One region of the Paenarthrobacter sp. UW852 genome, then DNA from elsewhere that is predicted to be linked to it. Evidence: predicted binding sites of a transcription regulator. Region 1 holds the regulator's gene; the other holds the start of a gene.

Region 1 (15,537 bases):
TTCAGGTGTGGCTGGCGCTGTTGATCGGCATCATCGGCTTCGGCGGCTTCTTTGCCGTCTACACTTACATCGCCCACACGATGACGTCGGTGGCCGGTATACCCGAGAGCCTTATCCCCGCCGTCGTGGCTCTTTATGGCCTCGGCATGGTGGCCGGCAACATCATTGGCGGACGAATCGCGGACAAGTCCGTCATGGGGACCATCTACTGGGTCATGCCCGGAATCGCCGTGGCCCTGGTGGTTTACGCTATCGCGGCGCACTGGGCATGGGCAGCCTTCATCATGGCCTTCGTCGTTGGCGGCGTGGGATCCATGCTGACCCCCGCCCTGCAGACACGCCTCCTGGATGCCGCTCCCGGCGCAGCTTCCCTTGCCTCCTCCTTGAACCACTCGGCCCTGAACATTGCCAACGCACTGGGCGCTTTCCTCGGGGGCACAGTCATCGCGTGGGGTTGGGGTTATGTCGCTCCGGCACTCGTGGGTGCGGTCCTGGCCATCCTGGGCCTCGGCGTTGCAGTTGTGAGCGGCCTGCTGGAACGCAGGAAGCCGCTGGCAAGCTGACAGCCGCTGGCCGGCGCGTACAGCGCGCAGCCAGCCAACGAAGGACCCCTAAACGACGAATGGCTCCGCGGGTGCGGAGCCATCCGTCGTTTAAGCTCTAGGCCTGCTGCGCCTGAACCCGCTCGATGTCCGGTTCGAGGTAGATGACCCGAGCGATCGGAACGGCCGCGCGGATCCGCTGCTCGGCGTCGTCGATGCCCTTGGCGATCTCCTGGCCAGTCTCGGAGGCACCCATGGAAATCTTGGCGGCCACCAGCAACTCCTCCGGCCCCAGGTGCATGGTCTTGAGGTGGATGATGTGGGTTCCGCCCGCCTCCAGGGCTTCGGTGATCCGCTGCACGTCCTCCTTGGTTGCAGACTCGCCCAAAAGAAGGGACTTGGTCTCCATGGCCAGCACGATGGCGATGGCTACCAGCAGCAAACCAATCATGGCTGTGCCGAAGGCGTCCCAGATACCGTCACCGGTAACCAGGGTCATGCTGACGCCAAAGAGGGCGAACACCAAACCGAGCAGGGCGCCGAAGTCCTCCAGGAGGATCACAGGCAGTTCAGGCTGTTTGGCGTTTCGGACGAACTTCACCCAGGTCTGCTTGCCGCGGATGTGGTTCGACTCGATGATGGCGGTCCGGAAGGAGAACCCCTCGGCGATGATGGCACCTACGAGGACGGCCAGCGGAACCCACCAGAAGTCGCCTTCGATGCCGTGCGGGTGCTGGAACTTCTCAAAGGCCTCGTAGAGGGCAAACAGGCCACCGACACTGAAGAGAACGATCGAGACGATGAAGGCGTAGATGTACCGCTCACGTCCGTAGCCGAACGGGTGTTCCGGGCTCGCAGCACGTTTGGCACGCTTGCCGCCCACCAGGAGCAGGAGCTGGTTGCCGGAGTCGGCAACGGAGTGTATTGCCTCCGCGAGCATTGACGATGACGCCGTCAGGAAGAACGCAATGAACTTCAATACAGCGATAGTCAGATTGGCGGCGAGAGCCGCCACGATCGCTTTGGTACCGCCACCTGCAGCCACGAAAGCTTCACCTCTTCGGGTTCGGGAAATGTTTGGAAAGGGTCAAGAAGAATCGTCATTGCCTGCCCCTGCAAGCATTACCGTACCCGGCGACAGGCTAATTATGCATTCCCCACCCTGACGCCCTGCTGGGAGCGTGCGCTGGCGTAAAGGCAGACGGTGGCCGCCGTACCAAGATTGAGGCTCTCCGCGGCCCCATAGACGGGCACAGCGACGCGATGATCAGCAAGGGCCAGTTCCGCGTCGGACAAGCCCTGGGCTTCGTTCCCGAACAACCACGCCGTCGGCCCCTCAAGGGCATACTCGGACGCTACGGTATCGTTGCCGAGCCTCCGCGCCGCGTTTTCGTCCTGGAGTTTATCCAGGTTGACGGTCCCATAGCCGTCCGCGGCCAGGACACCGATGCCCAACTCGCGGCACCGTGCGACCAGCTCCTCAACGTCCACCCCCAGGACCACGGGCAGATGGAACAACGAACCTGCGGTGGAACGCACTGCTTTGGGATTGTAGATGTCCACACTGGATTCGGTCAGGACCACGGCGTCCGCGCCGGCAGCATCAGCGGCACGCAGGACCGTACCGGCATTTCCGGGGTCACGTACCTGGCACATCACGGCAATGAGGCGGGGACCGGCGTCGAGAACTGACTCCAGGCTGACGTCGAGAAAACTGCAGACGGCCACAATCCCCTGCGGGTTGACGGTGTCCGCCATCGCTGCCAGGACTTCATCACTGGCGAGCCGGAGCTGGGTGCCCTGTGCGAGGTCGGCAAGTTCGGGAAGCCGCTCCAGGCACGCTTCACTGGCGAAAACTTCATGCACGACGGCGGCGCCACCTGCCGCTGTCCGGTCACGGTGCAGGCTTAGCGCCTCCCGTACGGCCTGCGGCCCCTCAGCCAGGAAGCGCCCGCGCTTTAAACGCGCCGGGCGCCCGGCAAGCTTGGCGACATCCCTCACCCGATCAGCTCGGGGGTTGGTCATCGAAAAGTCTTGCGGGCGCCCGGTTTCGTTCATATAAGAACTTTAGTGGCTGTTGCGACTAGTTCTTGATCTGCTGGCGGGCTTCGCCGCCGGCCGGCTCAAAGCCAGCAGCCTTTGCAGCCTCAACCGTGGAGAACCAGTATTCGGCAGCAGTGGTGTTGTACCAGGTGGAACCCGGCACGTGGTACTTCTTGGACTCGGCGTTGCCCTTGATGGCGTAGCCTTCCGGAGCTTCGTCGCCATCAGCAGCAACTGCGCCGTCGATGGCCGGCTTCTCGGAGACAACAGCCTTGACAGCCGTGGCCGTAGCGGCAGCCGGAGCAACCTTTGCAGCCTTGGGGGCAGCTTCGGCCTTTGCAGCCGGAGCAGACGTGTCAGCCGGCAGGGCAGCCTTGGCAACGTTCACCAGTGCAGCGAAAGCGTTGGCGTCGGAAACGGCCAGTTCGGCCAGCATGCGGCGGTCAACCTCAACCTCAGCGGCCTTCAGGCCCTGGATCAGACGGTTGTAGGTGAGGCCGTTGGCGCGGGATGCAGCGTTGATGCGCTGGATCCAGAGGCGACGGAAGTCACCCTTCTTCTTGCGGCGGTCACCGTAGCTGTACACAAACGAGTGCAGCAGCTGCTCTTTTGCCTTACGGTACAAGCGCGAACGCTGACCGCGGTAACCCTTGGCGCGTTCGAGGACAACCCGGCGCTTCTTGTGGGCGTTTACCGCCCGCTTCACACGTGCCACGTGCGTACTCCTTCAGAAATCTTTATCCCAAGCTGCTACTGCCGGAAGTCCGGCGGGCCTGAGAAGGCTTTTGGTGTAGTCGGTTCCTGCCGGTTGGCGGGACCCAGAGAACTTGGAACTTAGACGCCGAGCATCTTCTTGATGACCTTGGCATCGCCCTTGAAGACAATCTTGTCGCCGGCAAGGCGACGGGTCAACGTGGAGGACTTGTGCTCCAGGTAGTGGCGGCGGTTGGCCTGCTGACGCTTCAGCTTGCCGGTACCGGTCAGCTTGAAGCGCTTCTTAGCACCGCTGTGGGTCTTCATCTTCGGCATGGGAACCGATCTCCTTACGTATCCACGGACGAGTCCGCGATTCTTTCGCGCAGCCGGCCTACAGGGGCCAGCGTGCTGGTTGCTTGCCGATGGAGGACAGGCCTCCGCGGCGTTGAACTAGTTGGTCTTGCGTGCAGCAGGCTTCGGCGTGGCCTTGGGGGCCGCTGGCCGAGCTGCCGGCTTGGGAGCTGCCGGCTTGGCGACAGGCTTCGGAGCCGCAGGAACTGCCGGCTTCGGAGCTGCTGCGGGTACTGCGGGCTTCGGAGCAGGTGCCGATTCTGTCTTGGCCGATTCCGTCTTGGCCGGTGCTGCCTTGGCTGCCGGGGCCTTCTCGGCCACAGCTTCCTTGGCTGCCGGAGCCTTTTCGGCCACGGCTTCCTTGGCTGCCGGCGCGGGAGCTTCCTGGGCTACGGGAGCTTCCTCAACAACGGGAGCTTCTTCAACAACCGCGGGCTCGCTGGCTGCCGCGGCTTCTTCAGCTACGGGAGCCTCGACCTCGGGAGCTTCAACAGTTTCCTGCGTGGGCTCTGCTTCGCTTACCTGGAAGCCCTCGGGCAGAAGGTCAGCCAGGCTCTGCGTGAGCGGCGCCTGCTCCCCCGTGGTGTCCACGCGGCCTGCAGCCTTGGCCTCGTTCTGGGCCTTGGCTTCTGCACGCTGCGTAGCCCGGCGGGCTTCAGCCTTGGCTTCTGCCTTGTTCTTCAGCGGTCCGATCACCATGACCATGTTGCGGCCATCGATGCGCGGGCTGGACTCAATGATGCCAACCTCGGCAACATCTTCCGCGAAGCGCTGCAGCAGGCGGATACCCATTTCGGGACGCTGCTGCTCACGGCCACGGAACTGGATCATGGCCTTGACCTTGTCGCCAGCGCCGAGGAAGCGAAGTGCGTGTCCGCGCTTGGTCTCGTAGTCGTGCTTGTCGATCTTGAGCCGGAAGCGGATTTCCTTCAGAACCGTGTTGGTCTGGTTCTTGCGCGCTTCACGTGCCTTGACGGCGGCCTCGTACTTGTACTTGCCGAAGTCCATCAGCTTGCAAACAGGGGGCTTGGCCTGCGGCGCAACTTCAACGAGATCGAGATCGGATTCGGCAGCAAGACGCAGGGCGTCCTCAATGCGGACAATTCCTACCTGTTCGCCGGCAGGGCCGACCAACCGCACCTCGGGGACGCGGATACGCTCATTGATTCTTGGCTCGCTAATGTTAAAGCTCCTGTGGTTGTGGTGATGTCACCGGCAAATAGAGAAGGCCCCCAATTGCTGGCGCAATCGAAGGCCTCGAAGATCGGGGGCACTCCCCTAAGGGAAGTACACACTTCAGGGTTCACACCCTCAAAGTGTCCGACCAGGTACCCGGCAACCTCTTGTCCTTTTACGGAATCCTGTCCCCTGGGGGAAACGGCTGACGCGGGTGGGAGAGATCTCCGCTTGCTAACTGAAAGACAATTCTACAGAAACATCCCGCCAAGCGCACATTGCGGGCGGCGGGATCGTTTGACTGCAAATAACGACTTCCAGTCGGTCTGTGACAAGCTTACCAGTATGAGCACTGAAGACAGCAATTCCCGCAACTCCTTTGGCGAAGACGCCGCCCCGGCCGCTGACGCCGGCGTCTCCCAGCAGATCCGCGACATCGCGGAAGTACCTGCCGTGGAGGTCATCACCACCGGCGCCGTCCACCTGATGAGTGCGGCGGCCGTAAAAGTCGGCCTCGCCGACGACCCCAATGCCGAGGACCTCAAGGACCTGGATGAGGCCCGCAAGCTGATCACGGCCCTCGCCGGACTGGTATCCGCCGCCGCCCCGGAAATCGGCTCCCAGCACGCAGGACCCTTGCGCGACGGCCTTCGCTCGCTGCAACTGGCCTTCCGAGAGGCTTCACTTATCCCCGACGCCCCGGGCAAGGGCCCGGGCGAGAAGTTCACCGGACCGGTGAACTAGCCCCAACAGCCTCAAGAACCGACGACGGCGACCCCACCACATCCGGTGGGGTCGCCGTCGTCGTTTGAAATCCTTATACGCGGGCGGATCTCCGACGCATCGACATCAGGGCCAGGCCGGCAAGGCACAGGACGACTCCCGCAGCACCGATGGCCGCGAAACCGGCCGACGGGCCGACGTTATCGATGAAGATGCCTGCCAGCGGCGCGCCGAGGGCAACACCGGCGGTAAGCGCAGAACCGTACCAGCCCATGGCCTCGCCACGGCGTTCCTCATCCACGAGGTCGGCCACCTTCTCCGACGATGCCGACAACACAGGAGCGCAGAGCAGTCCCGGAAGAATCGACAGGAAGGCGAGGGTCCACGTGTCGTGGGCGAAACCCATCGGAATGGTCAACGCGGCCATGCCCAACAGCAACAGCATCGGCGAAATCTGCCGCTTCATGGACCCGTAGATGAGCCCACCAACAACGGACGCTGCGCACCAGAAGAAGAACACGATGCCGATCTGGTTCTGGTGGCCACCCCTTTCCAGCAGGCCCACGATGCTCACATCCGAACCGCTAAGGACCATGCCCGATCCGGCCGCCACCGCAAAGAGCGCTGCAACCGAAACCGTAAACCAGCTGAAGTTCCGCGCCACCTTGCTGCGGATCGCCGCCGTACGGGACGTGGCGGGCGCCATCTCCGAGGCAGCCTCCTGGACGTGGGCCGGAGCCGACGCCACCATGGCAGCCTCGGCGGCTGCCAGGTCTGCTGCAGCCCGGTCGGCAGTCTCTTTCGGCGTACAGGCGACATCGCTGCGTGTTGGCGGGTTGAACCACATGAGGAAAAGCCCCGCGACCGAAACCGAGATGCCCACGGCGGTCAGGCCCACCGCCGAAAATCCGGCCGTGGCCACGACGGCGCCAACGGCCGGGCCGATCATGAAGACCAGTTCCGTCGCGATGGAATCCAAGGCAAAGGCCGAACGGCGCTGCTCACCGTCCACCATGACACCCAACGACTGGCGGACCACGCTGAAAATGGGCAGCGTGAAGAGGCCACCAACAAAAACCAAAGGCAGCAGCCACTCATAGGACACGTGCGGAACGATCGTCCAGATGACCGTTTCGGAAACAACGGAAGGAATCAGAGCCCGCCGCAGACCCACGGTATCCACCCGGCGACCACGCCAGGGTGCACCCACGGCAATGCCGATCGTCATGACAGCGGCAGCAGCACCCGCCGCGGCATATCCCTGCCCCAGGGTCAGGACAATGTGCAACGTCAGGAGCACGCCGGCCGCCGAATGCGGGATACGGGCAATCATGCCCACCACCAACAGGCGCCGGACAGGGCGGATGGACAGCATCTCTTTGTAGAGAGCGAAATTCACTGGCAAATCCTCTTGTTCCCCCGGGGCAGCCCGGAGGGACCGGTACTGCCGTTAGTGCCGCCCAGGCTCCTGTGCTGCACGCTGCAATTTCACTTCAATGGAGTCAACACTTTCGGCAAAGGTTTCCATCCGCGCCCACGCTTCATGCAAGCCACCAACAAGCGCCTGGACATCCGCGGCACCGAGTCCGTCCTCGAGGTAGAGCACCACCTGGAGTTCCGGGCCAGGACCTCCGCCGGCAACCGTGCTGCCATCCGCCGTCAGCGTGGACACACCGCCGCCGGGCCGTGTCTCAAGTCGGCGCACGGCCGGAAATTCCAGGGCCGCTGAAGCGAGAGCAGACTCCAGTTGATCATCAAGGTATGACGGCGTCCAGTCCCGCTGCTGGGCCAAAGCCCACATAGCCGGCCGCCGCACAACGAACGTGTACTCGGAACCGGGATCCAGCACCAACAGTTGGGCATCTTCCGAAACTGCGGACAGGGCCGCCCGCGCCGCATAGACAGCCACCGGACGGGCTTCAGAATGCCACGCCTCCAAAGCCGCCGCAGACGTGAAGACGGGCATCGCTGTTCTACCATCAGGGGCCTTGAGTGTGATCAATGCCATATCGGCCTGCTTGTCCGCATGCAGGCCGTCGACGCCGTCCGCCTCCTCGGCGAGTTGCGCGACAACCGGGACAAAGACCCTGGCAGTGGCAAGAGCATCCACGACGCCGGCCTCAGTCCCGGTACCGGCGATGAGTGCAGCGATGGCCGCGGTGTAGCCGGGATCAGCCGTACCGTCGTCGTCCTCGAAGTTGTGGATCCTGGCGTCGTCCCCGCTGAGGCTCCGACCAGCCCACGGGCGTCCCGCCGAATCAGTTGCTCCCCCGGCACCCTTCAAAGCGGCGGCGATGTGTCCTGGGAGCTGACGCCCTCCGTGGCCTTGTTCTTCGTGCTGGTGTCCAGCTTCGTGCGGCATTAGCGTCGACCGGCGACGTCCAGGGCCTCAGGCAACGTAAAGGCACCGGCATACAGGGCTTTGCCCACGATTGCGCCTTCGACGCCCAGCGGCACGAGTTCCCGCAGGACCCGGAGATCTTCGAGGCTTGAGATGCCGCCCGAGGCCACCACAGGCTTGCCCGTCTTCTCGACCATCTGGCGCAGCAACTCCACATTGGGACCCTGCAGCGTTCCGTCCTTGGTGACATCGGTGACCACGTAACGGGCGCACCCGGCGTCCTCGAGGCGTGCAAGGACCTCCCAGAGGTCGCCGCCTTCCTTGGTCCAGCCACGACCAGCCAGGGTGGTGCCGCGGACATCAAGTCCGACGGCGATTTGGTCGCCGAAGCGCTCAATGGCCCGACGGGTCCAGTCCGGGTTCTCCAGCGCGGCGGTGCCGAGGTTTACCCGTGCCACGCCCAGTTCCAGCGCCCGCTCCAACGACTCGTCATCCCGCAGGCCGCCGGACAACTCCACTTTGACGTTGAGCTGCGAGACGACCTCACTGATGAGCGCGGCGTTGTTCCCCCGGCCGAAGGCTGCGTCCAGGTCCACCATGTGCACCCACTCGGCGCCTGCGTCCTGCCAGTTCAAGGCAGCTTCGAGCGGTGTTCCATAGCTGGTTTCCGAACCCGCTTCACCCTGTAGGAGGCGAACCGCCTGGCCATCGACGATATCGACGGCGGGAAGGAGTTCCAGAACGGACTGGGTGGAGGTGGTCATGAGTGTCCTTGAAATCGTGGGGGCGCGGATTAGTTACCGGGCAGCGTCAGGAGGTAGGCGGCCAGCAGGGACATCCCTGCCAGCACGTAGAAAGAAACTGAAACCCAAGTGGGCTTCTTTTGCTGATGGAAGGAAATTCCGCCCCCCACCAGCACGCCGGCGAGGCCCATGAGGACAACCGACCACATCTAGGCGGCACCGCTTTCAGGGGTTTCCGCTGTTGACGCAGGCCTGCGCAGGCCATCCACCCAGTTGCGGAGGAGCCGGGCTCCGGCGTCACCGGACTTTTCGGGGTGGAATTGGGTAGCGCAGAGGGGCCCGTTCTCCACGGCGGCGATGAAGCGCGCGCCGTGCTCGGACCACGTCACCATGGGAGGCGCCATGCGAGGCTGGACGACGTCGAAGTTCCATTCCTGGACGCCGTAGGAGTGCACGAAGTAGAAGCGCTCCTGCTCGACTCCGGCGAAGAGCTTGGAGCCCTCCGGGACGTCCACGGTGTTCCACCCCATGTGCGGCACAACGGCTGCGGGGAGCAACTCCACCTTGCCGGGCCATTCGGCCATGCCTTCGGACTCCGTACCGTGTTCGACACCTGCCTCGAAGAGGACCTGCAGTCCAACGCAGATAGCGAGCACGGGCCTGCCGCCAGCCACCCGGCGGCCGATCATGCGGATGGCGTCGACGGCCTTGAGTTCCTTCATGACAGTCTCGTAAGCACCGACGCCGGGAACAACCAGGCCGTCGGCGTTGAGAACGTCCTCGGGCTTGGCACTCAACAACACGTGGGCACCGGCACGTTCCAGCGCGCGGACCGCCGAACGGACGTTGCCGGAGCCGTAGTCCAGCACCGTTACGGTGGGCTTGCCTTCCGGTGAGGACGGCTTGATGACGGCCACGGTATCGGTAACCGCACCGTCCTTGAGGACCTGGCTGCTCATAGCGCTCCCTTTGTTGAGGGGATTCCCTCGACCCTCGGGTCTGATTCAACTGCGGCACGAAGGGCCCGTGCGAACGCCTTGAACTGGGCTTCCACGATGTGGTGCGGGTCGCGCCCCGCGAGCACCCGCATGTGCAGGCAGATACCCGCGTGCAGGGTAATGGCTTCAAAAACGTGACGGGTCAGCGAGCCCGTGAAGTGTCCGCCAATGAGGTGGTATTCCTGGCCCGCAGGCTCACCGCCATGCACCAGGTAGGGCCGTCCCGAAACATCAACCACCGCGTGGGCGAGGGCTTCGTCCAAGGGAACGGTTGCCTCACCGAAGCGACGGATCCCGGCCTTGTTGCCCAGTGCTGTCCGGAGGACCTCGCCGAAGGTGATTGCCACATCCTCCACGGTGTGGTGGGCGTCGATGTGGGTATCACCCGTGGCCTTGACGGTCATGTCAATCAGCGAGTGCTTGCACAGGGCCGTCAGCATGTGGTCGTAGAAGGGAACCGAGGTGCTGATGTCCGAGACACCGGATCCGTCCAGGTTGATCTCCACCAGGACGGAAGATTCGCTGGTGGTGCGCTCCATGCGCGCGGTGCGGGCAGCGGACGGCGTGGCGCCGGTTTCGCTCATTGGGACGTCCTTATACACGGAGGATTGGTTGGGTCTATTGACAAGTTTAGGCGGGCTGTGAAGCTTGGCCGTCCAAAAGGGCTTCCAGTGCGACCAGGAAGGCCGTGGTTTCCGGTTCGGTACCGGCTGTGACCCGCAAGTGGCCCGGGATCCCGACGTCGCGGATCAGCACTCCTGCATCGAGCAACCCCTGCCATACGGCGTGCGGGTCCTCCAGACCGCCGAAGAAAACATAATTGGAGTCCGATGCGGCAGGCTTGAGCCCCATCCGCAGCAACTCTGTGACAATGCGGTCGCGCTGGACTTTGATGTCCTCGACATCGGCCATCAGCGCTTCCCTGTGGCTCAGCGCAGCGAGGGCGGTTGCCTGGGTAATCGCCGAGAGGTGGTACGGAAGCCGGACCAGCCTGATCGCGTCCGTAACCTCCGGGGCAGCGGCCATGTAACCCAGCCGGGCGCCGGCCAAGGCAAAAGCCTTGCTCATGGTGCGCGAGACGATCAGCCGTTCCCGTCCTGGCAGCAGAGTCAGGGCGCTGGGCGTGTTGTCGTGCGCAAACTCGTGGTAGGCCTCGTCAACGATTACGATCGCCTGGCTCGCTTCGCCGGCTTCGTAGACCGCCTCAACGACGTCCAGCTCGAGCCCCGTCCCGGTGGGGTTGTTGGGAGAACACAGGAAAACGATGTTGGCGCCGGTCTCCCGGACCTGGTCAGCGGCCGATTGCGCGTCCAGTCCGTAGTCGTCGGCCCGGACTCCCCGGACATATTCCGTGTCCGTGCCGCTGGCGAGAAGCGGGTACATGGAATACGTGGGAGGAAAACCCAACGCCTTGCGACCAGGACCACCAAATGCCTGGAGTATCTGCTGGAGGACCTCGTTCGATCCATTGGCCGCCCAGATGTTGTCACGGGAAAGACCATGACCCAAGTACTCGGCCAGCGATTCGCGGAGCTCAGTGAACTCGCGGTCGGGGTAGCGGTTCAAACCAGTGGCAGCAGCGGCGACAGCCTCCGTAATGGCGGCCTGCACATCGGCCGGGACGCCATGGGTGTTCTCGTTGACGTTCAGCAAAATGGGGACATCAAGCTGCGGTGCGCCGTAGGGGCTCAGTCCACGCAGGTTGGTCCGGAGGGGAAGTCGGTCAAGTCGCTCAAGCTGCTCACTCACCCAGTCAGTTTAAGGGGCCGCTGCGACCGCCAACTAACTGTGACGCCGGGCCACTCCCGTTTCGCACAGGGTCCGGCACTTAGTTGGCGGGCACGAAGAGCTGCTGACCGGGCTGGATGCGGCCGCCACGAAGGTCATTGAGCTGGATGATTTCCGTGATGACATCCCTGGGATCCCGCTCAGGAGCTGCCGCGCCTGCAATACCCCACAGGGACTGGCCCGGCTGGACAGTGACTGTAACGGCGACTGGTGGTCGAAGCTGAGATTGCGAGTCGGAGGCCTTTGCGGGTGCGGTGATGAAACCGGCAAGGCTCAGCAGCGCAGCCACCAGCAACATAGCGGGGATGCCGAAGAACACAATCCGCCCCCGACGGGTCAGGCGCAGGCGAGCGGGAGCCTGGGTGGTGCGGAAATCAGCGAACGTAGTGATTGCGGACATGAGCTGAGCCCTTCTGAGCTATTGCCAATGAGCCGGATGCCCGGCGCCTGGCTGCCAATTCTTGGTGTTCTCCTGTGCCGGCCCTTGCTTGTTCGAACACTTTCTTCGAACATCGGGGCTAAGCGTCAGGTTTATAGAACACATATTCGAACCTTGCTATGACATTTTTAGCACTTATCAACGAACGCTGTCGAGACTCGCTAGAACAAATGTTTGATAAACGCCGGTGGCTGCCCTACGTTTGAGTGAAGAAACAGCACTGTTTCAGTGGAACAGGAGGGTCTGACATTTTTGCGGGCCCGACATCCCCGGACACACACCGGGGACGGAACGGAAAGGCATTGGCGAACATGGCAGCGAAAGCCACGGGCGGCGCGGTACCCCTGCGGAGCCAACAGCCTCAAAAGAGCCCCAAGAGCCTGACCGTCCGTCAGAAGAAGATCCTGGAGACCATCCAGAGGTCCGTGAATGACAACGGATACCCGCCCAGCATGCGTGAGATCGGTGACACTGTCGGCCTTGCCAGCCTCTCCAGCGTCACCCACCAGCTGTCCCAATTGGAAAAGCTCGGGTACCTCCGCCGCGATCCGAAGCGTCCCCGGGCCATGGAAGTCCTGATGCCCTTGACCCTGGACGGCGGTCCTATCCCCGGCGTCGAAGCACCCACGGCGCTTCGCAGCACGGGCGGACTCGCTGTGACGGAACTGGCCAGCGCCAGCGATACAGCGATGGTTCCGCTGGTGGGCCGCATCGCCGCCGGTGGTCCCATCCTGGCCGACCAGACCGTGGAGGACGTACTCCCCCTCCCGCGGCAACTCGTAGGGCATGGCGAGCTGTTCATGCTCAAGGTCGCCGGAGATTCCATGATTGACGCGGCCATCTGCGACGGGGACTGGGTAGTGGTGCGACGCCAGAACGACGCCATCAACGGAGACATCGTCGCCGCACTCCTGGACGACGAAGCAACCGTGAAAACCTTCCGGCAGCGCGACGGACATACGTGGCTGCTCCCCCAGAACACCCAGTACGAGCCCATCCTTGGCGACCAAGCCACCATCATGGGCAAAGTCGTCTCTGTGCTGCGCTCCCTCTAGCCCTCACTCGGGTCCTGAGGAGCCCCTAGGAGGCCTTTGCCGACCCCAGCCGCTCCAGGACACCTCGGACTACTTTGCGGTCGGTTGTGGCCCAGAATGGCGGCAGGGCAGCCCGAAGGAACCCGCCGTAGCGTTCTGTGGAGAGTCTGGAGTCCAGTACGGCCACCACACCCTTGTCACCGGTTGATCGGATCAGGCGTCCAGCTCCCTGGGCCAACCGGATGGCCGCGTGGGTGGCCGACACGGCCATGAATCCGTTTCCGCCGGACTGCGCGACCGCCCGTGAACGGGCGGTCATCAGGGGGTCGTCCGGACGTGGGAAGGGAATTCGGTCTATGACCACCAGTCGGCAGGAGCCGCCAGGAACGTCCACCCCCTGCCACAGGGACATGGTGCCGAACAGGCAGGTGTCCGGCTCGTCCGCGAACTGCTTGACCAGCGCAGCCATGGTGGACTCACCCTGGCAAAGGATGTCGACGTCAAGGCGGAGCCGCATGGCATCGGCCGCCTCCTCGGCCGCCCGCCGTGAGGAGAACAGGCAGAGCGCTCCCCCACCCGAGGCCCTGATCAGGTCTTCCAACTCGTCAAGGGCTTCCGGCGATGTACCCCGACCAGGCTTGGGCAGGTGCTTGGCCACATAGAGCACACCCTGCTTGGGGTAGTCGAAAGGCGACCCCACATCGATGCCCGTCCAGCTCGGGGCGCCGTCACCGATCAGGCCCAAGCCACCGGCTGCCGGTTCAAAAGCCGCGCCTATGGCCAGCGTGGCGGAGGTGAGGACCACCGTGTGGCCGGCAAAAAGGCCTTCACGCAAACGGCCTGCGACGCTCAGCGGCGCAATGTTAATGAGGGCGGGTGCTGTTTCATCAGGCTGAGAGTAGCCCTGCTGGGGGTCGAAGTTGCTGTTTCGCGAGAACCACACCACTTCCCTGTTCTCCTTGGCGGCGAGCAGGCGTTCGCACAATTCCAGGATGAGCATGAGCCGTGAGCGCGCCAGTTGCCGACCGCCGTCGACCGCGTTTGAAGAGTCCGTCTTCGAATCCGAGAGGGCCGCGCGTGTGGCGTCCCGCAACTGGTCAAGGCAGTCGAGCTGTTCGTCGTTAAGACCGTTGGGCAACAAGCCGTTGGGCACGCCTGCGATGGCCATATCCAACCGGTCGGCCGCAGCGTTGAGGGCATCCACCGTGATGGCCGTGTGCTTGCGCGCACTGGACGCTGCGGCATGGACCATGGCGACGGACAGCTGGCCGGATACGGCTCCGGTGACTCGGTCCTGCAGTTCGTGGGCTTCGTCAACGACCACGACGTCGTACTCGGGGAGCACGGCCAATCCCTCAAAGGCACTCACGGCCAGCATCGCGTGATTGGTGACGACGACATCGGCCTCAGCCGCGCGGGACCGCGCGAGTTCGCTGAAGCATTCCTCAGCCAACGGGCATTTCTGCGCGCCGAGACACTCCATGGACGTGACCGAAACCTGCCGCCACGCACGGTCGGTGACTCCGGGCATGAGTTCGTCGCGATCACCGGTGGATGTCTTCTCGGCCCACTCGCGAAGCCGGACCACTTCCTTGCCGAGCTGCGACTGCGGCCCGCCCATGGAGGCAGCGAAGTGCGGAACACTGGTGTCCTCACCCAGGGAGAACAGTTGCCCTTCGGAGGGCTCCTCGCTGGGGAAGCCGCCCTCGAGTTTCTGCCGGCAGACATAGTTTGCCCGGCCCTTCACCAATGCCACGTTGACGGGGCGTTCAAGGGCGGGATTAATGCTCTCCAACAGCCGCGGAAGGTCGCGGCCGACAATCTGGGTCTGCAGTGCCAAGGTGGCGGTGGACACGAGAGTTGGTTTATTGCTGTCCATCGAATGTGCGATCAACGGAATCAGGTACGCCAACGACTTACCTGTTCCGGTCCCCGCCTGGACCAGCAGATGCTCCCCGGTCTCGATTGCCCGGGCAACGTGTTTGGCCATCTCGTGCTGACCGGCACGGCTTTGTCCGCCCATGCCGGCAACAGCCCGGTCCAACAATTCGAGGGTGGCCTGTTCGCCCACCGACTCGACGGCGTCCGCCGCCACCTTCTCAACCATTGCTGACGAATGACTCCAGTTCGGCTGCCAGTCCTTCGCGGACCATGACAACCACGCGCGTCCCGGATTCCTCGTGGTCAAGGCTCAGGATTTCCGAGTCGGAGCTGTGCAGCTTGCTGATCATGTCTCCGCGGTCGTAGGGAATCAACAGCTCAAGGCGTACCCCCGGCCGTGGAATGGACCGGCTGATATCCTCCAGCAGTTCCGCGATGCCCTGGCCCGTGCGCGTTGAAACCACCGCATGGCGGGGCTCCTTTTGCTTCAGTCGCTCAACGACGAAGGGATCGGCGACATCGACCTTGTTCAGGACAATGATTTCCGGGACCTTCCGGGCATCGACTTCCGTGAACACGGACCGCACTGCGGCGATCTGTCCCTCGGGATCCGGGTGCGAAGCGTCGACGACATGCAGGATCAAGTCCGCATCCGCCACTTCCTCCAGCGTGGACCTGAAGGCTTCGATCAGCTGGGTGGGCAGCGAACGGACAAACCCCACGGTATCGGCAAGGGTGTATCCGATGCCGTCCGGGGTCTGGGCCTTGCGGACTGTGGGATC
Region 2 (15,537 bases), on a different contig from region 1:
CTGGCTCAACCGCTCGGCGAACTCGCGGGCTGCCGTGTCGCCGACACCGAGCTCACGGACGGCCGCTGAGCGCAGCTGCTCCCGCAGCGCGCCGACGATAGCCTCGGGCAGGGCCCGGACGGCAGGCTGGCTCTTCACGCCGTCGAGCCGGAAGCCGCTCTGTGGCAACGACTCGCTGCCCTCGTCCCCTCCGCCGGAGCCGCCCCTGGCCGCCGCAGACTGCACGGCCTCCTGATGGTCGGTGTGCTGGAGCGGGACGGGCGGGAGGAGGTTGGCATCTTCCGGCGGCGACACCGGGAGGGCCGCGGGGTGCGCTTCGGCGTCTGAGTCGTCGTGCACCTGCGGCGTCGCTGCTGTGTCCACGGCGACGGCGTCGTTCTGGGCCGGGGGAGTGGCGCTGCCCGCTCCCGAGCCTCCCCGCTGGCCAGCACCGGTGTCCCGGTCGAGGTCCTCGGCGCTCTGCTGCGGGGCCTCATCCTTCTCCGGCGCGTCCTGCTCCGGCTCCGCCGGCTGTGCCCGTTCCTGGGCCCGCTTCAGGCCCTCGCTCCCGCCGGTCCGGTACGCATCGAGGAAGGACGTGTCGACGTCCATCAGCTCGTCGGTGGACGGCATGATCTCGTTCAGCCCCTGGCTCACGTCAGCTCCCCGTTCTCCTCGTCCAGCAGATAGTTGTCGCCCCTGGTCAGCCCGAGCAGGGAATCGAAGCCCATGGTCACGACCCGCTCGAGGTTGGCGTTGTTCGTCGAAAGCGCCTTGAGCTCGTCGACGACCTGGTTGATGCGTGCGGTGAGCAGATCAGGGATGTCGAAGTCGAGATTCTCGCGCCGGATCTTCTCGGCGATCGCCTCGGCGTAGTACTCGTTGGCGGAGGGGTAGCCGCGCCGCTGCGCCCAGTACTCCGCCCGCTGCTTCTCGTCCGAGGACAGGCGGGTAAAGACCCGCTCCCTGCGGTCGCTGCCGTTCGGGTCGGTGCTCGGTCCACCGGACCTGGTCGCAGCCCGCGCAGCGGGAGGCGCAGCCTTCGGCTCGTCGACGACGGTCATGTCTCACCTCTCCTGTCATATTCGACTGATGTACGAGTCCATTCTAACGTCATTCAATTATCTGTCACGAATGACTGCGCAATGACTTGTGACAGACCTTTGCGGAGAGGTCGGGCAGAGAGGTAGAGTCGTCTGCGTCACCCGGTCAGCGCCTGATCGCGTGTCCCGGGCGGCCTCGGTTCCTCGACCCCAAGGCCGGGGCCGCTGAACGTTGGTTCGCACCTCCCGTTCGTGCGAAAAAGAGAAGGCCCCGACGCGCATGAAGCGCACCGGGGCCTTTATTCCTGCCTGCAGTCCCAGAGCCCAGGCCAGTCCGGTCCGCCCGGCATTTGCTCCACGTTGCGTGCCGTTCCCGCCCGGGCGTACGATTCCATCGAACATATGTTCGAAAAGGAAGTGGACATGCAGGCCTCGCAGCCAGAACCGTTGGCGCTCGACGAGCCGCTGATACTCCCGTTTGCGCCGGAAGCCGTCGCCTGCGGCTTCCCCAGCCCTGCAGAGGGATATTGGTCCGGGGACCTTGATCTTGTCCAGCACCTGGTCCGGGACCCAACCTGCACATTCGTCTGGCGTGCAGCCGGCCATTCCATGACCGGAGCCGGAATCAATGACGGCGACCTGCTGCTCGTGGACCGGGGGATCGATCCCGTTCCGGGCAAGATCGTGATCGCCGTCGTTGACGGCGAATACACCGTCAAGCGGCTGGACGTCGTCCAGGGACGTACCGTTCTCGTGGCAGAGAACCTCGACTATGCGGACATCGTTCTCCACGAACACACGGAGATGTCAGTCTGGGGCGTGGTCACATGGATTCTGTCTCCTGCGAAAATCAAACGTGGTGTCAGACCCCGCCTATAGTCTCCAGCCGTGGCAATGACGACTCTCACCCCAGCACCCGATCAAATCGCTCTCGTAGACTGCGTCTCCTTTTACGCCAACGCGGAGCGTGTCTTCGACCCCACGCTGCATGACCGGCCGACCCTTGTCCTCTCGAACAATGACGGCTGTGTGGTTGCCGCGTGCCCGCTGGTGAAGGAACTCGATCCTGACATCATGGGCAAGCCGTGGTTCAAGATCCGCGGCTGGTGCCAGGCCAAGGGCGTCGAAGCCAGGTCATCGAACTATGAGCTCTATGGCTCGCTGAGTGCACGGGTTGCCACCATTCTGGGCCGCTTCAGTGCGTGGCAGGAAGTGTATTCGATCGACGAAAGCTGGCTGAAGCTGCGGGGCGCTCCTGAAGAACTCGAATCACGAGGACAAGAGATCCGACGGACTGTCCTCCAGCTGACCGGCATTCCTGTCCGCGTCGCGATCGGTCCCACGAAGACCCTCGCCAAGGTAGCGGCTCTCGGCATCAAGAAAAACCCCGCTTTCAATGGAGTTCTCGATCTCCGGCGGTTTTCGGAGGAGCAGCTTGACCGGATCCTTGACTCCCTCCATGTGACTGACCTCTGGGGCGTCGCCGGGCGTAACGGCAAGCGCCTGGCTGCGCTCGGCATCCACACGGCCAGAGAACTGCGCGACGCTGATGCCAAATGGCTCCGTAAACGGTTCTCCGTCGTCATGGAAAGAACCATCCTGGAGCTGCGCGGGCAAAAATGCATCGAGCTGGAGACCCAGCCGCCGGCTGCCAAGGACCAGCTGATCTATTCCAGGAGCTTTTCGCGCAAGCTTACGGACCCTGACGAGATGCATCAGGTTCTGTCGATCTACGCCCAGCGGGTCTCAGCACGTCTTCGGGCCCAGGGGTCCGTCGCCGGCGTGCTCTCGGTGTGGGCTTCGACCGGCTGGGCCGACGAAGGAACCGTCCCGCATTCAGCCCACCGGGCTGTTCCGCTGGCCATGCCGACCGATGACCCGATCGCGCTTACGAAAGCTGCCAGTGCGATCCTGCCTGATCTGTTTCCGACCGCCGGTATCCGCTACGCCCGTGCGGGAGTTGTGCTCACGGGACTGCGCGCGGGTGACGGCGTTCAGTTCTTACCTGTGTTCCAATCCGAATTCGAAGATCGGGGAGTAGGGAAGGTACTTGACGAGATCACGAGAAAGCTCGGCGCGCAGGCTGTGGGTGTGGGCCTGGGCGGCATGAAGACCCCGCCGGCATGGGAGATGAAGCGCGCCATGCTCTCGAAGCGCTGCACGACCCACTGGGACGAGCTGCCGGTCGCTGTGGCATAGCGGGGTAAGGGAAACGCAGGACCTCAACAGCACCCGCGCCGGCAGCAAACTCGAGCAGCGACCTGCCACATTAAAGCGCGGCTTCGAGTTCCTCCGAGGAATACCCGAACATGTAATCCTCATCCTTACCGTGTGAGGCCCAGATCTGAGCTGCATCGTAAACACTCAGCGCCTCGCTGGCGTCATCGTCATCGTCATCGTCATCGTCATCTAGACCGTAGCGACACTCAAGGCAGTACATCTCGGAGTAAACAAACTTTTTCACCAGGGGCGTCCCACAGTTGGGGCACGGGGGCGTTTCACCCTCGTAGACATCGATCTCGTCCCAGCTTTTTTCCTTCTTCGCAAGGAAATCAAACATACCCAAAGGCCCTACCGTCCCAATACGTCCCGCCGAAGCCGTTTCTGATATGAGATAAACCGCTGACGACAAGCACAACCGCAATCTTCGACACGGTCAGTATCGCATGCGCCTGTTAGGTACTACCTCCACGCGAGTAAGGCGATACCTGGACGAACTTTGTCTCGGTGCCGCCGGGACCGTAGTGCTGCACGCGCTGGTGCCCGCTGACATTATGCTCGGTCGGAGACTTTCTGCTGGCCTCCTCGCCGATGCCCTCGAAAGCCGCCTCCGTGAACTCAGGGATTTTCTCCCAGACCGCCGCGCTGACCTGCTTGAATGCTTCGGGCGACCTCAGTGTCAACAACGTGACCGCGCCAGCAGCCGCAAGAGCGCCAACGGCGAGACCTGTCTTGAAAGCCGGATGCTCCTTGATCCGCTGCCAGCGGGTCGGGCCCTGGCTCATATCCTGCTCGCAGGCTCCGGCGGCCTCAGGGTTGCGCACTTCACTGGGCTCAGACTGGACTGACTTGTCCTTGGGCTGCCGAAGACGTGACGGATTGAGCGGCTGCGCCCGATCGAACGGGCCTTCTTGATCATGATCGGGCACTCGGGCAGTCTATCCTTTACCGGCAATCCCAGTCTCACTCCGGTCCGATTCAAGTTGCCGACCGTAGTCCGACACCTTTGATGGCGCGCCGATCAGAGACTCTCATTTCACAGCTTAGGCAGGCTACTCACTGCGCATGCTGTTACTTGACAACTTTCTCTTCTCCAACGGACAGAGGACGGCCGGGCAGGGCTCTATGCTCAGAGCTATGGAGGTTGAATTGACCATTGAAGATGCCCAGGACGAAATGATGCGCGTCAGCGCGACAGGCCCCGATTATGACACCACCCTGGCCGCGGCGAAGGCCAAAATCCCGGAAGGATCCCGAATGATCATCATTCGCGTTCCGGACCGTGAGGTGTAACCGCTTCAGTATGCTCCTCCGCCCGGATACCCAGCTGGTTTCACCTGGCCCCTTCCCAGCAAGGTCCTGGTCCGGCCTGAAGCAAGCAGTCCGGCATCAGGAAGCACCAGCCATACAACCAAGACAGCGCCCGTCAAGGTTGGTCATTGCCAGGTCTGGCCACACCAGCAACGGCCCTCTTCGTGTTCCTGGATGACCTGGACCCGTTCCTCGCCGAGCAGAATGATGTCTTCGTAGCTGAGCATGCCTCCAGTGCAGCATCGGTTGCCGACTGCCGGTAGAGGAGTCCTGGCGTATGTGGAAAACCGCAGGGACGATCAAGCTCGTTCCGGCGGGCCGAGCCGCCTCGATTCGGTGCCCTTCAAGCTCCGTCCGAACGGGGCCTATCATGAGGGAGGGGGACACCTATTGGCCGCTTGTCGGGACAGGTCATGGCACCACACAACGCGAATAGGCGGGACAACCGCACCCCTGGAACTGCAACATTGCGCCCCGGGCACCGCATCAGGGAAATACGCCAGGACCTCCATGACCGACACCCTGCCCGAGCCCGCTACCAGGTCATTGCTGCGCAGCATTCGGTCGCCGGCGGGGCACCCCTTGTGCCCCCGGCCTCGGATGAATACCAGATCCGTCTCTACACGCGGTCCCGCAGCGGAGACGTAAGGGTGCGACTCGCCGCGGTCAGGGAGGCCATAGCAACCTCGCCATATGTCTGGGAGGACCTCGCCGACGATGGCGTGCGGGAATGGGTGGAGCCTTCGATTGAGGACGACGCACTGTTGGCGGCTGCAGTGGTGTCTCTGGGAACTTTGAGCGCCGAGGAACGCCCATATTTGGGGAAGTTTGTGGTCGAGGAGATCTACGAGATTCTGACAAGTGCAGAAGCGGAATACTGGCACCGGGCCGTATCAGGCCGCCGCCGGCACTGACCGAATCAGCCTGGTTCCGAGATCCTAAGCTCTCAGAGCGGACCAAACATTGTTCTTGAACCTATGAAGCATGGGCCTCTCGGCTGAACTCTGCAAGAATCACGGCATGGTCGACCGCACTGCGTCCGATGAGCACTACGTGCTTGACCTCTGCGATGGCGTGCTCGGCATGAGCAGCTGTCGCCAAGCGACGTTCGATTGGCTCCGCGGCGACCCGTCCCCTTTGCGACCCCTCGGCACCAAGCTACCGGTGGACGGCTTTTGGTCCGATCTCAAGCTCGTCGTCGAGTTCCAGGAGGAGCAGCATTCGAAGCCGTCGCCGTTCTTCGATCGGCGGCAGACCGTCTCTGGTGTCGGTCGCGGCGAGCAACGTCGCCTCTACGACGAACGCAAGCGCCTTCTTATCCCCGAACATGGATTGAAGCTCGTTGTGATCGAGAAGTCCGCGTTCATCGTCAAGTCGAAGCGGATCCGGCGCGACCCGACGACGGACATTGCCGTGGTGCGCGCGCACCTCGGCAATGCGCAGTCAAAACGGCTCTAGTGCCGACGTCGCCATCGAATTGCTGTGACGCAGACTCCGCTCTGGAATGTTGCCATCTGGGGCTTGCTATGACTTCAGCAGCCTTGTGAACAGGAAAAGAAGAACCGGTGCGAGTATGCACCGGTTCTTCTTTTTGATCGGTAGAAGCCAATCAACGGCAGGACAAAAACCCGCGATGGATGAGCCTCAGACCTTTGCGCTGGCCGTGCAGTCCACGAGTGCCGAGGTGAAGTCCTTCGACTTCCAGATCTTCTTGTCCTCGTCCTTCGGCAGGAAGTCCGAGATCGATCCGGTCCCTATTGGTGCGCCGCCGGCGAGGAAGCGCAGCGTCTCCTGCGAGAACCCTGCCTGGAAGACGACGCCCGCCAGGCAAGCGCCCGAGGCTGCGTAGGTCTTCTTCTGATCCTCGTTCAGCGCATAGGAGGAGAACGTCGAAACGAGCCCCGCGGTCAGCTGCGAGGAGGAGTTGATGCTCGTGCCCTGCGGCACCGGGAACTTTGGCGTGAGATCCGGCTGCCGGGCCTGGGGGAGCTCCTGTCCCTGCTTCGGCGGCACGTAGACCTGATCCTTGCCGTCCTTGCTGGTCGTGGCACCCGGAGCCGGGGTCGGCGGGATCACCGCGTCGACGCAAGCGTCGAACTTGTCGCGCAGCTCGGGGGAGAGCATGATCGCGGCGTCCATCGCGCTGACCTCGCCCAGGCCATTTGCCACCGCGGCGATGTCGTCGCTGCCCTTGCCCACGATGTAGGCCTGCGCGGCGTCCGAGAGCTTCTTGTCCTGGACGGCGCGGACCAGGCACGCGCCGCCGTCGATGCTCTTGGCCCCGGTGCCCTGGAAGACGAGCCGGTCCAGCGCCTTGCCGAGGTCCTCGCTGGTCACCTTCGCCGCGCTGGTGCTCGGGCTCGGAGACGGCTGCGCCGTCTCTGAGCCGGCGGAGCATCCGGCGAGCAGGCTGCCCAGCACCGCCAGTGCGGCGGCGGACAAGGCCGCCTTCCTCGTCATCGGAATCTTCATCGCCATGGTCTCTCCTGTCGGGTCGATGTCTGCGCCGGATGGCACAGAGCCCGCATCCGACTGGTCTTCCAGTACATCTTATACGATAGGCCAATCGAATGATCTATCGGATGATGCGCGAAGAGTGACACAAACGACGGCTGACAGAAGTTCTGCGCCAGGCCCTGGCGATGCCTGGTATCGCCAGGGGGCAGCTGGGCTGGGAGGGATCAACGGAGTTGATCCGGACGGGTGCTCGACGCGTCCCGAGCGCGTCACCCGGTCCCTGGGTGGGCCGGGTCGGGACGGCATGCCGCGCCCGGACGACGCCGACCCGAGAGAGGGACTGCCAATGACCCGGACGACTGTGCCGACGGACCTGATGCCGCGCTGCCAGATCGCGGACCCGCCAGGTGCAGGAGCACCTGGCGTGCCAGCACCACGAGAGCGGCGGCGTGCAGTGCGAGAACCCTGATCCGCACACGGACGATCACTGGATCTCGGAGCACACAATTTCCCACGCGCTGGCCGGAAACGGCTACGCCTGCACGGCATTCGACCCCGCAGAGCCGACCCGAGCCTTCCAAGGGCCTGTCCAGACCTACACCGAACAGCAGATGGTCGACGCGCTCCTGCGCTGCGCCGCGGACCGGGACAGCCTCCCGCGCAACGACTACATCCGCCGCAGACACGACGACGAACCATCCGCGCCGCTGCTGGAGCGCCGGTTCGGCTCCTGGAATGCAGCCCTGGAGAGAGCGGGCCTGAACACCACCGAGCAGCCGCTGCACTTCCAGGGCGCGACCACGAAGTGGACCGAGGAGATGATCCTCGACGCCCTGCGCGAGTGCTGGATCAAGACCGGCTCCGTCGCCGTGCTCGCCTACGAGGCCTGGCGCACCGGCGGCACCGACGGCATCTGCCGGACCCATGTCCCGCCGGCAGCCACCATCCGGTTCCGGATGGGCAGCTGGTCGCGGGCCACGCAGCTCGCCGTGGGCTGAGCCGGCGGCCCTGGCGTGGGTGGCTGCCATCCCGCTCATCCCACTGACCGCACACAGACTGAAGGACTCCATCATGACGATCGCCCGCCCCCTCCATGACGTCATCGACGACGCACCGCCGTCGGACGCCATCGCACAGCAGATCCAACTGCAGGCCGCCGCTGCGCTCCTGCCCGAACAGGAGTGGTGCGGCGGCTGCACCCCCGGGGACGATCCGGTGCCCGACGTCGAGGGCGGCATCCCTGGCATGCCGCAGGACGTCGTCCTGCGCATGACGGAGCCGCTGCCGCTGCCCGCGGACTGGAAGGCCGCCTGGGGCCCGGCCCCGCTCTACGACATCGCGTACCTCGCCTGTGGGCACACCGTTACCCGCCGGGCCTCCTGACCCGGGGCAGGGATGCAGCGACGCAGCGCAGCTGCGCCGGGGGACTCATCGACTGAACCATCGACCAGTGAAGGAGCGTCCCGCTCATGCCCCTGACACCACTGCAGAGCTGGGCCCTCATTGTGCTCCTCGCCGTCTTTGTGCTCGGGCTTATCTGGCTCTACGCCGAGGCCGAGGCTGCGCTCCGGCGCAGACATACAGACAAGGCGGCGGCACAGCAGCCGCAGGCCGAGGAGGCAGACAGCTCACTCGTTCCCATTCCTGTACCTACCGCCCGCCCGACCCTTCGTCTCATCCAGGGGCAGGGCCAGGGCCCCGCGAGGTCCCGTCGCGGTCCCGCCGAGGTCTACGACTGGGCCCGCCGGGGAATCTAAAGAGACCCCTTCCGGCCCCTGGCCTCCTGCGGGCTGGGTCAAGACTTCATGCGGCCCACCGCCGCACCACGAACAGCCCCAGGGCCGTCGCGAGAAGCGCCGGACACACCGTCCCTGCCGCAGCCCGGCAACGAAGCCACGGCGGCCCGGGGTCAACAACCATTCACCTGCCCGTGCAGGCATCGAAAGCGAGAAGAACAATGGACCAGACCATCGCACCGCCCCTCATCAAGCACAGCGTCGCCGTCGACTTCGGCGTCATCGAGCTCACGGGCACCCTTCAGCACGCCGACGCCCAGCGCAGCCTCGTACTCCTGACCGAGGAGGCCCCCGAGCGCATCTCGGTGAACCTCGAGGCATATGGCCTCGTAGCCGGCCAGGGGCGAGTGTTCATCAAGGACTGGTCGGAACACGCTGGCCTGGCCGAGCGCCTGCAGGAGGCGGGGCTCGTGCACATCATGCGCTCCGTGACCGTCGGCCCGTTCGCCTCTACCGCCCACGAAGTCGAGGTGACGCTCTGATGGCCGCGGACACCCATGCGCTGAGCATCCTGAAGCTGAGCACCGGCCACCTCGAGAAGATCGAACAGCTCCAGGGACGGATGCTCGCCCTCGGCGAGGAACGGCTGGAGGTCGCGCGCCGCCAGCTCGAGGCCCAGGACACGCAGAACATCCTCGCCTGGCTGCAGCTGCAGCAGGCCCAGGGGCATACACCCGACCCGACGCTCGTGGACCTGGTCCGCCGGCGGTTGCGAATCTGAAGCAGACAGGAGAAACGCCATGGACAACATCATCGAGAGCGCCGGAGTCCTCATCGCCACTCTTGCCTTCATGATCTGCCTCGCGTGGCTGGGCTGGTTGCTGTTCCGGCGACGGTTCCCGAACCGGGACGGGCAGATCGCGTACCTGGAGGAGGACTACCGGCGGGCCTGCGAGAGCGGAGACGTGGCCGCGGCCGATCAGATCGAGGCTGAACTCTGGGATCTGGGGGCAGCACCGGGCTGGCCTGGGGCCGGGCGTACCGGGTTCGATCAGCGCAGCTGATGCGGGACCCGTGATGCAAGGGCATCTGGGATCAACGCAGTTGATCCGGAAGGAGCACTGAGGAGCGCTCGATCAGCACAGCTGATCCGAGTCTTCATTCGAAAGATCATCGTCTGATCAGCACAGCTGATCCGGATGGGGGTCTGAGAGACAACCGAACACTTCAACTCACCATCGCGCGCGGAGCAGGGACACTGCCCGCGCGTTTCGTGCACAACGAGGAGAAACACTCATGTCGAACCCCCGCAACTCCGCCACCGTCATCGGCCGCCTGACCAAGGACCCGGTCGTCTTCAACAACCAGGACGGCTCCAAGAAGGTCGCGTTCACCCTGATGGCCGACCACAACTACACCGACAGCCAGGGCAACCGCGGCGCTGACGCTGTGCCGGTCGAGGCTTTCGTGCGCGCGACCACCAACGGCATCGGCCCGTTCGCGAGCATCCACAAGGGTGACCTCGTGGCCGTGAACCTCAAGCTGCGCCAGGACCGCTACACCAAGAACGGCGTCGAGGTCTTCGAGCTCAAGGCAGTCGTCGAGGACATCACGTTCCTCGAGCCCCGCTCGGTGACCCAGGCCCGCGTGAACGAGCGCGTCGCTGCCGCCGAGGCGCAGAACCAGGCCCTGCAGACCCAGCCGGCTCCGGCTCCCGTCGCAGCCGCTGCCGCACCGCAGCCGGCCGTCGCCAGCGCCGTCCACAGCGAGGAGCTGCCCTTCTCCTGAGAAGCGCGGCCCGCACCAAGCACAACCCACAACTGAATAACAACCGAATAGGCGGGTCACGCACGCCGACAGTCCCCGTCCGAGGAGCCTCGCGCTGCTCGGACGGGGATCTGCTTTCGCTGGCCGCCGCCCTGCCCTGCCCCCAACGTCATCAGCCAAGAGAAGGAGTTCCGCCATGCAGATCGTCGCCGACGCGAACGTCGAGGCCACCGATCACGACCAGGCCCTGCACGCAGGGCTCACCGCCGTCGTCGGCTCGGTGATCACCGACCACCCCGGACCGGATGTCGAGGCCATGGTCGACGACGTCGTCACTGCCGTCATCCAGAAGCTGCGCCTTCACGCCAGCCAGGTCTTAGTCGCCGATCACGGCGGCACCCGCCCCGTGGAGCGCTTCCGCACCGTCACCGGGCGGATGGACCTGGAGGACCCGGAATGAGCCTGGTCCAGCAGCTCGAGCCCGCCGCCGAGGTCCAGCCGGCTGCCGGGCTTCCCGGGGCGGCGCGGATCCTCGCCGAGGCATATCCCCAGATCATCGACTTCGACCCCAGTGGGATGACGATCGAAGAAGTGCACTACTTCCTCGGTGAGTCGGTTGCCGTCGCCTTCTTCCAGTTCCTGGTCCTCACCAAGCGGTGCAAGGCCGCCGTCGGGATCCGGCGCTGAGAGCTTCCGTGCAGAGCGGTTCGATCCCTCCATGGGTCCGGCCCCACCAGCGCCCCGCGCGCCCTGCCCTGCCCTCCCGGCAGCAGCGGCGTGGCGGGGCGCTGTCTTTTCGTTCAGGTTTCGTTCCTGGCCGGGCGTGGAGGGGATCGGCACAGCCGATCCGGATCTGACGACGAAGGACAACGTCCCCGTCCTGCCACACTTCACTGGAGGTCCGCCATGTCTGGTCTCAGCTGCCCCAACGATGGCGCGCCGATGGAGTCCGACGCCCCCGCCACGGCCCGCGAACGGGCCGGCCGGAGCGGTTGCGCCTGCACCCACACCTGCCCGGAGTGCGGCTACTCCGCGATCCGCTAATCACCGCCCATCGACCGAGGAGGGGCCATGTCGACCTCCGTGCAGCACCGTCATCACCGCAACCACGACCACACCCTCACCGGCTTCCTGTCCGCCGTCGCCGCGGTCTGCCAGGAGCTGAACGCCGCCGACGACGCCCACGAGCTCGAGCGCCACGTCGGCTGGGTCTCGCACTCGTGCGAGCCGGACTACCAGGTGCTCGTCGAGCTGATCGGCCCCGCGCCGGGCCTCGCCCTGCAGCTGGTCATCGACCTGGACATCGACTCGACGGTCGCCTCCGCGCAGATCGTCGGCACGGCCGATGACGAGTCGTTCACGACGGACGTCGAGGTCGGAGTCCGGTTCCTGTCCCATCTCGTCGAGCACCACCTCGCGCCAGCGGCCAGGCCGTGCGACGGCTGCACGGCTCCGGGCTCCCTGCGGGCACCGACCTGGAAGTGAGTGGCGAACGGCTCCTCGTCCCTTTCCTCACAACCCCTCGCCGGCTCCTTCCCGGAACCGGCCCACGGCGCTCTAGCTCAGCGGCAGAGCACTCGGCGTTCTGACTGCCCGCGGTTCGATTCCGCATCAATCCCTGGTCGGGCAGACCCAGGCTACAGGCCCGTTGCAGGGCGACGCACGAGAGGTCACGGGTTCGATCCCCGTGAGCACCACAGACCCAGGGTCGTACAGACCCGCGCGATCCATCAGCTGCACCAGCCAGGAGGGCACTGCCATGACCGACACCATCACCCCCGCCTTCCTCGACATCGTCAAAGACGGCGGTCCTGCGGTCCAGGAGGCTCTGTTGCGCTCGACCGAGCGCCACCGCATCCTCGGCGGCAAGAGCGCCCGGATGCTACGCCGGGGCGACCGGGTCGCGCTGCGCGACCTGAACCCTGATCTGGATGGCGGCACAGCCGTCGTCGAGCAGGTGCGGCCCTCGGTGGGCAGCACTGTCCACATCCTCACCGTCGGCGGTGAGGCCCACCTCGTCCGCGGCTCGCGCCTCGTGCTCGTCGCCCGCGGACCGGAACAACCCTGACCAGCAAGGAAACCGCCATGTACACCGGACCCATCAGCAACGGCATGCTGCTCGGCATGACGCACAAGGGACGCAGCGCATTGATCCGCGAGCTCAGCCCGGACGTGCGCCGCAAGCTCGCACACATCGCCTCGCTCGGTGCCGAACAGGAGACCAGGAAAGCCGCCGAGCACTTCGACGCTGGCCGGCGCGTCTGGGCCGGTAACAGGCTCGACCACGCCCAGTCACTGAGCCGGCTCGCTGCTGAACTCACGGGCGAGCCCGACGGCGTCTTCATCGTCGAACCCATCGACTCCGGATCCGTCGCGGCAGGCAACTGATCTCTCTCACAGGACCCCCGGCACCGAGCGCATCGCTCAGGGCCGGGGGTCCTGTCTTTCTCTTTCCGGAACAGCCAGCACAGCTGGCTCGGGCGTGCCCGTGGAGAAGCACGCCTGCCACCCCGGCCAGAGCGACCGACGACTACTCCAGCAAGGAACCCCACCATGAAGCGCACCCCCTCCGGATCTGTCTTCGCCGGCCTCATCGCCGCCGTGCTCTGTATCGTCACGCTGACCGGCTGCGAGGACCTGCCGAAGGCCCCCGGCGTCCCGGGTACGCCGTCCACCAGCACTGCGGCAGCCCAGGACCCGGGACAGGTGTCCTCTGGCAAACCGGCGAGCGTGGAGACCAAAGTCATCCGTGTCATCGACGGCGACACCGTCGCCGTGCTGCCGGTGGCCGGCCTGCTCGAGGCGACCGACAAGCATCTCGGGATCCCCGAGCACACAGTCAGGCTCCTGGGCATCGACGCGCCCGAAATGAACTATCACAAGGATGCCGAGCCCGAGTGCGGCGCTAGGGCCGCCACTGATCATCTTGGCGGCATCCTGCCGCAGGGCATGCCAGTGACCATCGAGTTCGACCCCGGGGCAGACAGAACTGACCGTTATGGCCGTTCTCTCGCCTACGTCATCACACCGGCCCACAACGACGCCGCGCGACAGCAGGTCACCGACGGCTACGCCATGCCCTGGTTCCCCAAGGGCGAGCCGGAGCCCCAGCGGATCCCCGAGTACCGCACGGCGGCTGACAACGCCGTGGCACTGCATGCCGGTGCGCACTCACAGTGCTCCTCCATCGGCCGCGGCTGAGCTGCTGCACTTACAGACTACGAACCAGGAGAACCACATGCCCATCCCTACAGCACCCTCTGAGCTGGACGAACTCCAGGTCGGCGACAAGGTCCTCGTCAAGAGGGTCCTCGACCACCCCGCCTGGATGAAGCAGGTCCCGTGCGATCCCCGCAATGGCTCCACCACGAAGTACGTCCGCGACCCGCAGCTCGTGGAGGAGCTGGGGGTGAGCAGCGTGATGGACCGCCGGGCGGTACCCGCGATCGCAGCTGCCGGCAACTGGCCGGGACGTGAGGCGCACACGCTGGTCCGCCTGCCCAACGGCTTCTGGTACGACTGCGCCACCGGCCTGCAGGACGGGTCCGGATCCACGCGCATCGAACGCATGCACTGAGCCTGAAAAGAGCCCGGCACGGGGGAGAGCCCCTGGTGCCGGGCTCGTCTCTTTCCTGGCGGCTCGTCAGATCGGCACAGCCGATCCGGATCTGGACTCGAAGGAGACACCCGCTCCTTCCCGACCAGAAGGAGCAGCACGATGAGCAACGACGACCACAAGTGCAGCCTGGCCCAGCTGGAGCGGGCGCTCGAGGTGCTCGACGGAAAGCTGAAGCGCCTGGGGCTGAACGCCCCGGTGCAGATCCGTGCGATCGGCGGCTTCGCGCTCATGAAGTACGGCATCCGTGCTGCGGACCGGGCATTCACCGTCGACATCGACAGCGTCACCGGCGATTTCGCGCCAGAGGTCATGGCGGCAATCCATGAGGTGGCCGACGAAATGAACCTGGAGCGCGACTGGATCAACAACGACAACGTGATGGACGGTGACGACGCTGAGCTCGTGGCTTCGATATACCAGGCGCGCTGGATCGACGACGACACAGCGTACGAGTGCATCAGACTTCAGGTGGCCAGTGTCTCCACGCTGACCCGCGCCAAGATCATCGCCGCGGACACCGCGGAGTTCTCCGGCCGTGCACAGGACCTGCCGGATCTCCTGGAATTGCTCCGATTCCAGGGCATCACCACCGCTGCCCGGTTCGATGCTGCTTACCCGGATCCCTACGACGAATACCCCGCCGCCCGCGAGGCCGTGCACGAGCACTTCGCTGCGGACAGGACGTTCGCCTGAAGAAGACCCCACCGTCAGAGCGCGTGCTCCGGCGGTGGGGTCTATTTTTTGTGTCCGTGGTTTACTGCTGGCCGGAATCTTCGGAGTTACCTCCGTCGTCGATGTCCTTCAGCCGCTGTTCCAGCCGGGTTGCGTGGGCCTCTTTGACTTTCCGGTAAACCTTGACGCCACCTGCAATGACCAGACCTGCAGCCGCCAAGACCCCCGCGGCGATCAGGTCCTCTGTACGGGCATCCTGCTTGCCTGCGTGGTAGCCCTTGCCATAGACCGCGCTTCCCGCCACGAATCTCTCCCTTTGTTGAATTTTGAACTCCGCCGAAAGCCTATCCCAGGGTGCGTGGAGGGGTTGTGCCGATGCTGCGGATCATCCGCGCTTTGCCGGCGCGGGGTTGGAACCTTCTTGTTGTTCTTCTTCATCTTCGATTCTCAGGTGCAGCCAGTGGTGGTGACAGCGGAGCTGTCACGGAGGAGTCATCGACGAAGGACGGCCTGCAGTGCAACGCCGTGCCCCACAGGATTCCGAGGAGAACCGCCATGAGCACCATCGCCGCACCCATGCAGGACGCGCTGCCATTCGACTTCGGCTCTGATGTGCTGGTCGTCAGCGCGCCCGTCTACGACGAGCAGGCCCGCCGGGCCGACCGCGAGCTGTGCCAGGGCTACGTCATCGCATGGTGCGGCACGGCGTTCACGGCGGACGGCACACGGGCAG

Evidence for each region. Region 1 encodes LexA, which represses DNA repair genes until DNA is damaged. Its sites were predicted from a motif close to TCGAACANNTGTTCGA; they were not measured.
Region 2: a site for LexA is predicted at 1,417-1,432, ahead of NEK97_RS17030 (LexA family transcriptional regulator). Genes of this name have one in related genera too.

What each region holds. Positions count from the first base shown of each region.
Region 1 is NZ_JAMSGY010000012.1:35,663-51,199, forward strand. It holds gene NEK97_RS17890 (MFS transporter) at 1-563, shown strand, start outside; gene NEK97_RS17895 (cation diffusion facilitator family transporter) at 661-1,587, opposite strand; gene NEK97_RS17900 (RNA methyltransferase) at 1,689-2,600, opposite strand; gene rplT (50S ribosomal protein L20) at 2,626-3,300, opposite strand; gene rpmI (50S ribosomal protein L35) at 3,420-3,614, opposite strand; gene infC (translation initiation factor IF-3) at 3,732-4,772, opposite strand; gene NEK97_RS17920 (DUF1844 domain-containing protein) at 5,154-5,552, shown strand; gene NEK97_RS17925 (MFS transporter) at 5,626-6,930, opposite strand; gene NEK97_RS17930 (SseB family protein) at 6,982-7,893, opposite strand; gene priA (bifunctional 1-(5-phosphoribosyl)-5-((5-phosphoribosylamino)methylideneamino)imidazole-4-carboxamide isomerase/phosphoribosylanthranilate isomerase PriA) at 7,893-8,636, opposite strand; gene NEK97_RS17940 (hypothetical protein) at 8,666-8,824, opposite strand; gene hisH (imidazole glycerol phosphate synthase subunit HisH) at 8,825-9,574, opposite strand; gene hisB (imidazoleglycerol-phosphate dehydratase HisB) at 9,571-10,197, opposite strand; gene NEK97_RS17955 (histidinol-phosphate transaminase) at 10,244-11,362, opposite strand; gene NEK97_RS17960 (LysM peptidoglycan-binding domain-containing protein) at 11,442-11,801, opposite strand; gene lexA (transcriptional repressor LexA) at 12,152-12,895, shown strand; gene NEK97_RS17970 (ATP-dependent DNA helicase) at 12,921-14,981, opposite strand; gene hflX (GTPase HflX) at 14,974-15,537, opposite strand, start outside.
Region 2 is NZ_JAMSGY010000011.1:555-16,091, forward strand. It holds gene NEK97_RS17020 (hypothetical protein) at 1-636, opposite strand, end outside; gene NEK97_RS17025 (hypothetical protein) at 633-1,043, opposite strand; gene NEK97_RS17030 (LexA family transcriptional regulator) at 1,446-1,901, shown strand; gene NEK97_RS17035 (Y-family DNA polymerase) at 1,917-3,221, shown strand; gene NEK97_RS17040 (hypothetical protein) at 3,292-3,582, opposite strand; gene NEK97_RS17045 (hypothetical protein) at 3,698-4,171, opposite strand; gene NEK97_RS17050 (hypothetical protein) at 4,380-4,535, shown strand; gene NEK97_RS17055 (hypothetical protein) at 4,682-4,816, shown strand; gene NEK97_RS17060 (hypothetical protein) at 4,967-5,467, shown strand; gene NEK97_RS17065 (hypothetical protein) at 5,574-6,011, shown strand; gene NEK97_RS17070 (hypothetical protein) at 6,198-7,013, opposite strand; gene NEK97_RS17075 (homing endonuclease associated repeat-containing protein) at 7,460-8,008, shown strand; gene NEK97_RS17080 (hypothetical protein) at 8,082-8,393, shown strand; gene NEK97_RS17085 (hypothetical protein) at 8,480-8,767, shown strand; gene NEK97_RS17090 (hypothetical protein) at 8,968-9,288, shown strand; gene NEK97_RS17095 (hypothetical protein) at 9,288-9,527, shown strand; gene NEK97_RS17100 (hypothetical protein) at 9,547-9,810, shown strand; gene NEK97_RS17105 (single-stranded DNA-binding protein) at 10,043-10,534, shown strand; gene NEK97_RS17110 (hypothetical protein) at 10,710-10,973, shown strand; gene NEK97_RS17115 (hypothetical protein) at 10,970-11,200, shown strand; gene NEK97_RS17120 (hypothetical protein) at 11,420-11,557, shown strand; gene NEK97_RS17125 (hypothetical protein) at 11,585-11,998, shown strand; tRNA gene NEK97_RS17130 (tRNA-OTHER) at 12,065-12,210, shown strand; gene NEK97_RS17135 (hypothetical protein) at 12,273-12,581, shown strand; gene NEK97_RS17140 (hypothetical protein) at 12,599-12,901, shown strand; gene NEK97_RS17145 (thermonuclease family protein) at 13,067-13,714, shown strand; gene NEK97_RS17150 (hypothetical protein) at 13,752-14,090, shown strand; gene NEK97_RS17155 (hypothetical protein) at 14,232-14,825, shown strand; gene NEK97_RS17160 (hypothetical protein) at 14,887-15,108, opposite strand; gene NEK97_RS17165 (hypothetical protein) at 15,180-15,537, shown strand, end outside.